2 linked regions of the Sphaerotilus montanus genome follow. The protein of the gene in region 1 interacts with the protein of each later gene in a pairwise test. Links are inferred from orthologs where the notes say so. Each region holds a gene or a part of one and is shown on either strand. Other genes may lie near its edges.

The links. The genes of interacting proteins can lie anywhere in the genome.
Region 2: the proteins of BDD16_RS11540 (region 1) and BDD16_RS06160 interact in binary tests that used the Escherichia coli proteins (3 or more experiments, as listed by UniProt). The link is inferred for Sphaerotilus montanus from one-to-one orthologs.

The regions. Positions count from the first base shown.
Region 1 is NZ_JACCFH010000001.1:2,551,472-2,555,560, forward strand. Bases 1-3,000 are described here. They hold BDD16_RS11540 (peptidoglycan D,D-transpeptidase FtsI family protein), read left to right. Parts: upstream 1-600; coding sequence 601-2,400; downstream 2,401-3,000. Other genes in these bases: rsmH (16S rRNA (cytosine(1402)-N(4))-methyltransferase RsmH), read left to right, coding at 1-293; ftsL (cell division protein FtsL), read left to right, coding at 290-604; BDD16_RS11545 (UDP-N-acetylmuramoyl-L-alanyl-D-glutamate--2,6-diaminopimelate ligase), read left to right, coding at 2,400-3,000. Also shown: more of BDD16_RS11545, read left to right, coding at 3,001-3,935; BDD16_RS11550 (UDP-N-acetylmuramoyl-tripeptide--D-alanyl-D-alanine ligase), read left to right, coding at 3,946-4,089. UniProt on the Escherichia coli protein: Essential cell division protein that catalyzes cross-linking of the peptidoglycan cell wall at the division septum. Required for localization of FtsN.
Region 2 is NZ_JACCFH010000001.1:1,395,746-1,399,229, forward strand. The notes cover bases 614-3,460. They hold BDD16_RS06160 (transglycosylase domain-containing protein), read left to right. Parts: upstream 614-1,558; coding sequence 1,559-2,362; downstream 2,363-3,460. Other genes in these bases: BDD16_RS06150 (TonB family protein), read left to right, coding at 614-668; aroE (shikimate dehydrogenase), read left to right, coding at 715-1,551; BDD16_RS06165 (hypothetical protein), read left to right, coding at 2,359-2,970; BDD16_RS06170 (TlpA family protein disulfide reductase), read left to right, coding at 2,967-3,460. Outside these bases: more of BDD16_RS06150, read left to right, coding at 1-613; more of BDD16_RS06170, read left to right, coding at 3,461-3,484. UniProt on the Escherichia coli protein: Peptidoglycan polymerase that catalyzes glycan chain elongation from lipid-linked precursors. May play a role in peptidoglycan assembly during cell division in collaboration with other cell division proteins.

The sequences.
Region 1 (4,089 bases):
AGCAGGCGCTGGAGGCCTCGCTGGCCGCGCTCAAGCCGGGCGGGCGGCTGGCGGTGATCAGCTTCCATTCGCTCGAAGACCGCATCGTCAAGACCTTCATCAACCGCCACTCGCGCGAGGAGTTCGACCGGCGCGCGCCGTTTGCCGAACCCAAGCCGGCGCTGTTCAACGCGCTGGCCCGCATCAAGCCGTCCGACGAGGAAGTCAGCGGCAATGGCCGCTCGCGCTCGGCGGTGCTGCGGGTGGCCGAGCGAACCGACGTCGCGCTGCCGCCGGTGTGGACGCGCCCATGACCCGTCTGAACATCCTGCTGCTGCTGGCGGTCATCGCCAGCGCGCTCTATCTGGTCCAGGTGTCCTACGAGACCCGGCGCCAGTTCATCACCCTGGAGCGTGAGCGCAACCAGTCGCAGCGGCTCGAACAGGATGCCGAGAAGCTGCGCGTGCTGCTGCGCACCCAGGCGACGCATCTGCGCGTCGAGCAGATGGCCCGCGAGCGCCTGCAGATGACGGCCGCCTCGCCCGCCGTGACCCAGTACCTCACGGCGGATGGTGCGGTGTCTGCCGCCGCGCCGTCCGCTGCTGCTTCGAAAGGCCGTCCATGAAGCTCCCCGGAAAGGACGCGCTGCGCGAACGACTGGCCGCGCGCAAGTCCGCGCCCCAGGGCGCCAGGTACGCCTCCAGCCCGCTGCTGGCCGCCAAGACACCGATCTGGCGCTCGCGCTTGCTCGTGGTGGGCGTGGGGCTGACCTTCTGCCTGCTGATCGGGCGCGCGGTCTACATCCAGGTGGTCAACCAGGACTTCTTCCAGCAGCAGGGCGAGAGCCGCTACCAGCGCACCTTCGAACTGCAGGCCAGCCGCGGCCGCATCACCGACCGCACGGGGCAGGTGCTGGCCGCCAGCGTGCCGGCGCAGTCGATCTGGGTCATTCCCAAGGATTTCCAGGCAACGCCCGCCCAGCAGCAGGCGCTGTCCAGGCTGCTGGGCATGGCGCCGGGCGAGCTGGGCAGCCGGCTCAAGGAAAACCAGAACTTCGTCTGGCTCCGCCGCCTGGTGGATGACGGTGTGGCCGCGCAGATCAAGGCACTGGCGCTCAAGGGCGTGCACCAGCAGCGCGAGTACCGCCGCGAGTACCCGGAGGGCGAGGCGGTGGCGCACCTGGTGGGCTTCACCAACATCGAGCAGACCGGCCAGGAGGGGATCGAACTGGCCTTCCAGAAGGATCTGGACGGCCGCAACGGCAGCCGCAGCGTCGTGCGCGACCGGCTGGGCAACGTGATCGAGGACATCGGCGACCGGATCGAGCCGGCAGACGGGCACGACATCGCGCTGTCGATCGACACCAAGATCCAGTTCGTCGCCTACCAGCGCCTGCGCGATGCGGTGATGCTGCACAAGGCCAAGGCCGGCAGCGCCGTGGTGCTGGACGTGCAGACCGGTGAAGTGCTGGCACTGGCGAACTACCCGAGCTACATCCCCGGAGACCGCCAGACCCGCACCGGCGCCAATCTGCGCAACCGGGCGCTGACCGACACCTTCGAGCCCGGCTCGACCATGAAACCCTTCATCACCGCGCTGGCGATGCAGACGGGCCGTGTCAAGCCGACCACCATCATCCAGACCGCGCCGGGCAGCATCACCATCACCGGCTCGACCATCCGCGACTCGCACCCGCACGGTGCGCTCACGGTGCAGCAGGTGCTGCAGAAGTCGAGCAATGTCGGCACGGTCAGGATGGCCATGCAGATGCAGCCGCGCGAGATGTGGGAGGTCTTCCACGCCGTCGGCTTCGGACAGAAGCCGCCGCTGGCCTTCCCTGGCCTGGCCACCGGGCGGCTGCGTCCCTACAAGAGCTGGCGCCCGATCGAGCAGGCGACGATGAGCTACGGCTACGGCCTGTCCACGTCGCTGTTCCAGCTGGCACGTGCCTACAGCGTGTTTGCCCGGGATGGGGATCTGGTTCCGGTGTCGCTGCTCAAGCAGAACGGACCGGTGCCGGGTGAATCGGTGTTCCGGCCCGAGGTCGTGCGTGAAGTGCGCACCATGCTGAACATGGCCGCTGGCGAGGGCGGCACGGCGCCCAAGGCACAGGCCGTCGGCTATTCGGTCGGCGGCAAGACGGGCACGGCCCACAAGCAGGACGGTGCCAGCTACGCCAGCAACAAGTACCGCGCCTGGTTCGTCGGCATGGCGCCGGTCCACACGCCGCGCATCATCGTCGCCGTCATGGTGGATGAGCCGAGCAACGGCACCTACTTCGGCGGCGATGTGGCCGCGCCGGTGTTCAGCCAGGTGGTGCAGCAGACACTGCGCGTGATGGGGGTGCCGCCGGATCTGGAGATCAAGCCGCAGATCATTGCCCGTGCCCAGGCGGCCAAGGCCGAAGAGGAGTCGTTCTGATGGGCCGCACTGCACAGTTGCCGGACCTGCCGGCGGTGCTGGACTGGCTGCGCGGGCTGGCCCCGGGCGCCGCGCTGCGCACCGACAGCCGCCAGGTGCGGGCCGGCGACCTCTTCATCGCGTGGCCTGGCTACGCACAGGATGGTCGGGTCCATGTGGCGGCGGCGCTCGCGGCGGGGGCGGTGGCCTGTCTGGTCGAGGCCGACGGGGTCGAGGCCTTCGGTTTCGACGATGCGCGCATCGCGGCCGTTCCCGGGCTGAAGCCGCAGACGGCTGCACTGGCGGACGCCTGGCACGGCCAGCCGAGCGCGGCGCTGTCCGTCATCGCCACCACCGGCACCAACGGCAAGACCTCCACCGCCTGGTGGACTGCGCAGGCGCTGAGCCTGTCCGGCCGGCGCTGCGGCGTGGTCGGCACGCTGGGCGTGGGCGAGCCGCCGAGCCGCGTGGCGCCCGAGGCCCGCGTCGTGGCCACCGGCCTGACCACGCCCGACCCGGTCACCTTGCACCGCGGCCTGCGCGACTTCGTCGACCGCGGCTTCTCGGCCTGCGTGATGGAGGCCTCGTCGATCGGCGTGGCCGAGCACCGGCTGGACGCGGTGCGCATCCAGGTGGCGCTCTACACCAACTTCACGCCCGACCACCTCGACTACCACGGCAGCATGGCCGCCTACTGGCAGGCCAAGCGGGCGCTGTTCGACTGGCCGGGTCTGCGCGCCGCCGTGGTCAATCTCGACGACCCGCAGGGCGCCCTGCTGGCGGAAGAACTCGCGGCACGCGGTGACCTGGACGTCTGGACCTATGCCCTGCAGCCGCGCGCCACCCCGGCACGGTTGCAGGCGCTGGACCTGCACTACGAGGCCGACGGGCTGTGTTTCACCGTGCAGGAAGGCGGCGAGGCGGTGCCGGTGCGCACCGGGCTGATCGGCGACTACAACGTCGCCAACGTGCTCGCCGTGTTCGGCGGGCTGCGGGCGCTGGGTCTGTCGCTGGCCGGGATCGCGCCGCTGGCGGCCGACTTCACGCCGGTGCCGGGGCGCATGCAGCGTGTCGAGGTGCCCGCCAGCGCGGGCCCGCTGCCGCAGGTGGTCGTCGATTACGCCCACACGCCCGACGCGCTCGACAAGGCCTTGCAGGCGCTGCGGCCGTTCGCGGTGGCGCGGGGCGGGCGGCTGTGGTGCGTGTTCGGCTGCGGTGGCAACCGCGACGCCGGCAAGCGCCCGGTGATGGGCCGCATCGCGCAGACACTGGCCGACGAGGTGGTGATCACCAGCGACAACCCGCGCCACGAGGTGCCCGCCACCATCCTGGCGCAGATTGCTGCTGGTTGCGTGCCCTCGCCCCATCTGCGTGTCCTGGAGGACCGCGCGACCGCCATCGCACGCGCGCTCGCCGAGGCCGGACCGGCCGATGTCGTGCTCATCGCCGGCAAGGGCCACGAGGATTATCAGGAGACGGCAGGCGCGAAGCGCTTTTTTTCAGATCTGGGCGAGGCGGCCACTGCGCTACAACGCCGTGTGTCCCACCGCTCCTGACCCCCTGATGATGTTCCACGAATTCATGACCCTGGGCGAGGCCCACGCCCTGGTGGCGGCACGTCTGCCCGGCACGCGGCTGGTCGGCGATCCGGCCACGGCGCTGCAGCGCGTTCACACCGACACCCGCAGCCTGCGCGCGGGCGACCTGTTC
Region 2 (3,484 bases), 1.2 Mb from region 1 along the record:
CGGACAAGGGCGTCGCCACCTCGCCACTGCCGCCCTCGCCTGCCGACCAGGCCGGCAACGCCATCGACGACGCCACGCGCCAGATCGAGCAGATGCAGGCCCAGCAGACGCAGCTGCTCACCCAGATCAAGCGCGAGCTGGCCCGGCTCAACACCCCCGACCCCGTGCAGGCGGCCGACAAGACCCCCTCCGCCGCGCACGCCGAGGAGGAGCGCCGCCGCCAGCTCATCGACCAGCTCGCACAGATCGAGAAGCGCATCAACGACGAAAACGCCCGCCCGCGCCGCCGCTACGTCAGCCCCGCCGCGCGCGAAGGCGTGCACGCGATCTATTACGACTCGCTGCGCCGCCGCATCGAGGACATCGGCACCCGCAACTTCCCCGAAGCCGACGGCGCCAAGCTCTACGGCGAACTCAGCATGCTGATGGAAGTCGACAGCCTGGGCCGGGTCGTCGAGGCCGAGGTGATCAAGACCTCGGGCAACCGTGCACTCGACCGCAAGGCGCAGTCCATCGTGCGCGGCGCTGCACCGTACGGCCACTTCACGCCGGCCATGCGCAGCCAGTTCGACCGGCTGGTGTTCGTGTCGCGCTTCCGCTTCACGCGGGACCAGGGCGTGCAGGCCTCGGTCGAGGATGCCACGCCCAAGAACGCCCCCGCGCAGTGAGCGCCCCGGACACCCCACCCACCGTTTCACTTTCCCCACGCCCGCCATGGACCGCTACGCCGTGATCGGCCACCCCGTGGAGCACAGCCGCTCCCCCGACATCCAGGCCCGCTTCGCGGCCCAGACCGGCCAGTCGATCGACTACACCCGCCTGCGCAGCCCGCTCGACGGCTTCACCGCGACGGTGCGCCAGTTCGCCGCGGACGGCGCGCATGGCTGCAACGTCACCGTGCCCTTCAAGTTCGAGGCCTGGCAGCTCGCCCCGCGCCGCACGCCACGCGCCCAGCGCGCCGAAGCCGCCAACACGCTGCGCTTCGACGCCGACGGCTGGTGGTGCGACAACACCGACGGCATCGGGCTGGTGCGCGACATCACGGTCAACGCCGGTGTGGCGCTGGCAGGCCGGCGTGTGCTGCTGATCGGCGCGGGCGGCGCGGCAGCAGGCGTGCTCGGGCCGCTGATCGAGGCCGGCCCCAGCGCGCTGGTCGTCGCCAACCGCACCGCAGAGAAGGCGCAGGCGCTGGTCGATCGCCACGCCGATCTGGCACGTGACCACGGCGTCGCGCTGAGCGCCGCGCCGCTGGACGCACCCGGCACGGCCTTCGACATCGTCATCAACGGCACGGCCAGCAGCCTGTCTGGCGCTGGCGTGCCCGTGCCCGCCAGCGTGCTGCAGGCAGACGGGCTGGCGGTGGACATGATGTACGGCGCCGGTGCGCGCGCCTTCCTCGACTGGGCGGCGCAGCATGGCGCCACCGGCCGGGACGGGCTGGGGATGCTGGTCGAGCAGGCTGCGGAAGCCTTCTTCGCCTGGCGCGGCGTGCGGCCGGACACGGCGCCGGTGCTGGCCGCGCTGCGGGCGCAGGTGGACGGCGTCCGCTGAACCCGCGATGACGGCCACAGCCCCGCTCTGGCGCAGCCACCTCTGGCGGCTGCTGGCCCTGCTGCTGCTGAGCGCGGTGGCGCTGCAGCTCTACTTCGTGCTGCGCATCGCGCTGATGGTGGTGGTCGATCCGCAGTCGACGCCCTTCCAGCGCAGCGAGATCTGGCGTCTGGCCACGGAACAGGGCCAGGTGCTGTGGAGCCAGGCGTGGCGCGACCGCGACCAGCTCGGCCCGCACCTGCAGCGTGCCGTGATCGCCAGCGAGGACGCCGGCTTCAACGAGCACAGCGGCGTCGAGTGGGATGCGCTGGAAAAGGCCTGGGAACGCAACCAGCGCGCCGAAGCTTCGGCAGAGAAGCGCAACGGGCTGATCGAGCAGCGCGAGCAGAAGGCGGCCAGCCGCGGCAAGCCGCTGGCCACGCCGCTGCGCCGGGTCGAGCCCAAGGTGGTCGGCGGCTCCACCATCAGCCAGCAGCTCGCCAAGAACCTCTTCCTGTCCGGCGAGCGCACCGCCGCACGCAAGGGCCAGGAGTTCCTGCTCACCTTCATGCTCGAAGGCCTGCTGGACAAAGGGCGCATCCTGGAGATCTACCTCAACAACGTCGAGTGGGGCGAAGGCGTCTTCGGCGCGCAGGCTGCTGCCGAGCACTACTTCCACGTCGACGCCGCCCGGCTCGCTCCGGCGCAGGCGGCGCGGCTGGCGGTGATGCTGCCGGCGCCCAAGCGCTTCGAGCAGCGCCCCGGCTCGCCCTACCTCGTCAGCCGCGCCGCGACGATCACTGCGCGCATGGGGGCCGTTCCACTGCCATGACTGCCTACAACACCCTGACCGAAGAAATTGCCGCCAGTGCCGCCCGGCTGGTGGTCGAGGAAGGCCTGGAGTACGGCCCCGCCAAGCGCCGTGCCGCCCGCGACCTGGGCCGGGGCGCGTCACGCAGCGTGCACATGCCGGACAACGACGCGGTGGAGGACGCCGTGCGCGAGTACCTGGCGGTGTTCTGCGCCGACACGCAGCCGGCCGAGCTGGCCGCGCTGCGCAGCGTGGCCGCGCTGTGGATGGAGCGGCTGGCCGAGTTCCGCCCGCACCTGACCGGCGCCGTCTGGCGCGGCACCGCCACCCGGCTGTCCGCCGTCCACCTGCAGCTCTACTGCGACGACTGCAAGTCGGCCGAGCTGGCGCTGATCAACCAGGGCGTGGACTACGACGTGGGCAGCGTGAACGGGCCGCGCCACCAGCCGGTCGACGTGCTGAGCCTGGCGCAGCGCTGCGATGCGCTGGGCGAACCCGTGACGGTGTTTCTCACCATCCTGGACCATGACGACCTGCGCGGCGCCCTCAAGGCCGACGCCCAGGGCCGCACGCAGCGCGGCGACCTGGCCGGTCTGCGCCGCCTGATGAACGAGGAGAACACCCCATGAACCGCAGAAGCTGGATCGGATTGAGCGCCGGCGTGGCCGTGGTGGCCGGCGGGTCGGGCTGGTGGGCCCGGCAGCGTGCGGCCACGCCGGCCCTCCAGACGGCAGCCCCGGCCGCCGCGTCGGCGTCGGGCAGCGGTGCGCAAGCGCCGTGGTCCCTGCGCTTCGACCGGCCCGAGGGCGGCACGCTGGCACTGGCTGACCTGCGCGGGCGGCCGCTGCTGATCAATTTCTGGGCGACCTGGTGCCCACCCTGCGTCAAGGAAATGCCGCTGCTCGACACCTTCGCCCGTACCCAGGCCGCACGCGGACAGGCCGGCTGGCAAGTCATCGGACTGGCCGTGGACGGCCCCACGCCCGTGCGCGAGTTCCTGGTGAAGACGCCGGTGGGGTTTCCGATCGGACTGGCCGGTTTCGGCGGCACCGAACTGGCGCGCCAGATGGGCAACACGACCGGGGGCTTGCCCTATACCGTGGTGCTGGGTGCGGACGGTCAGGTGCTCCACCGCAAACTGGG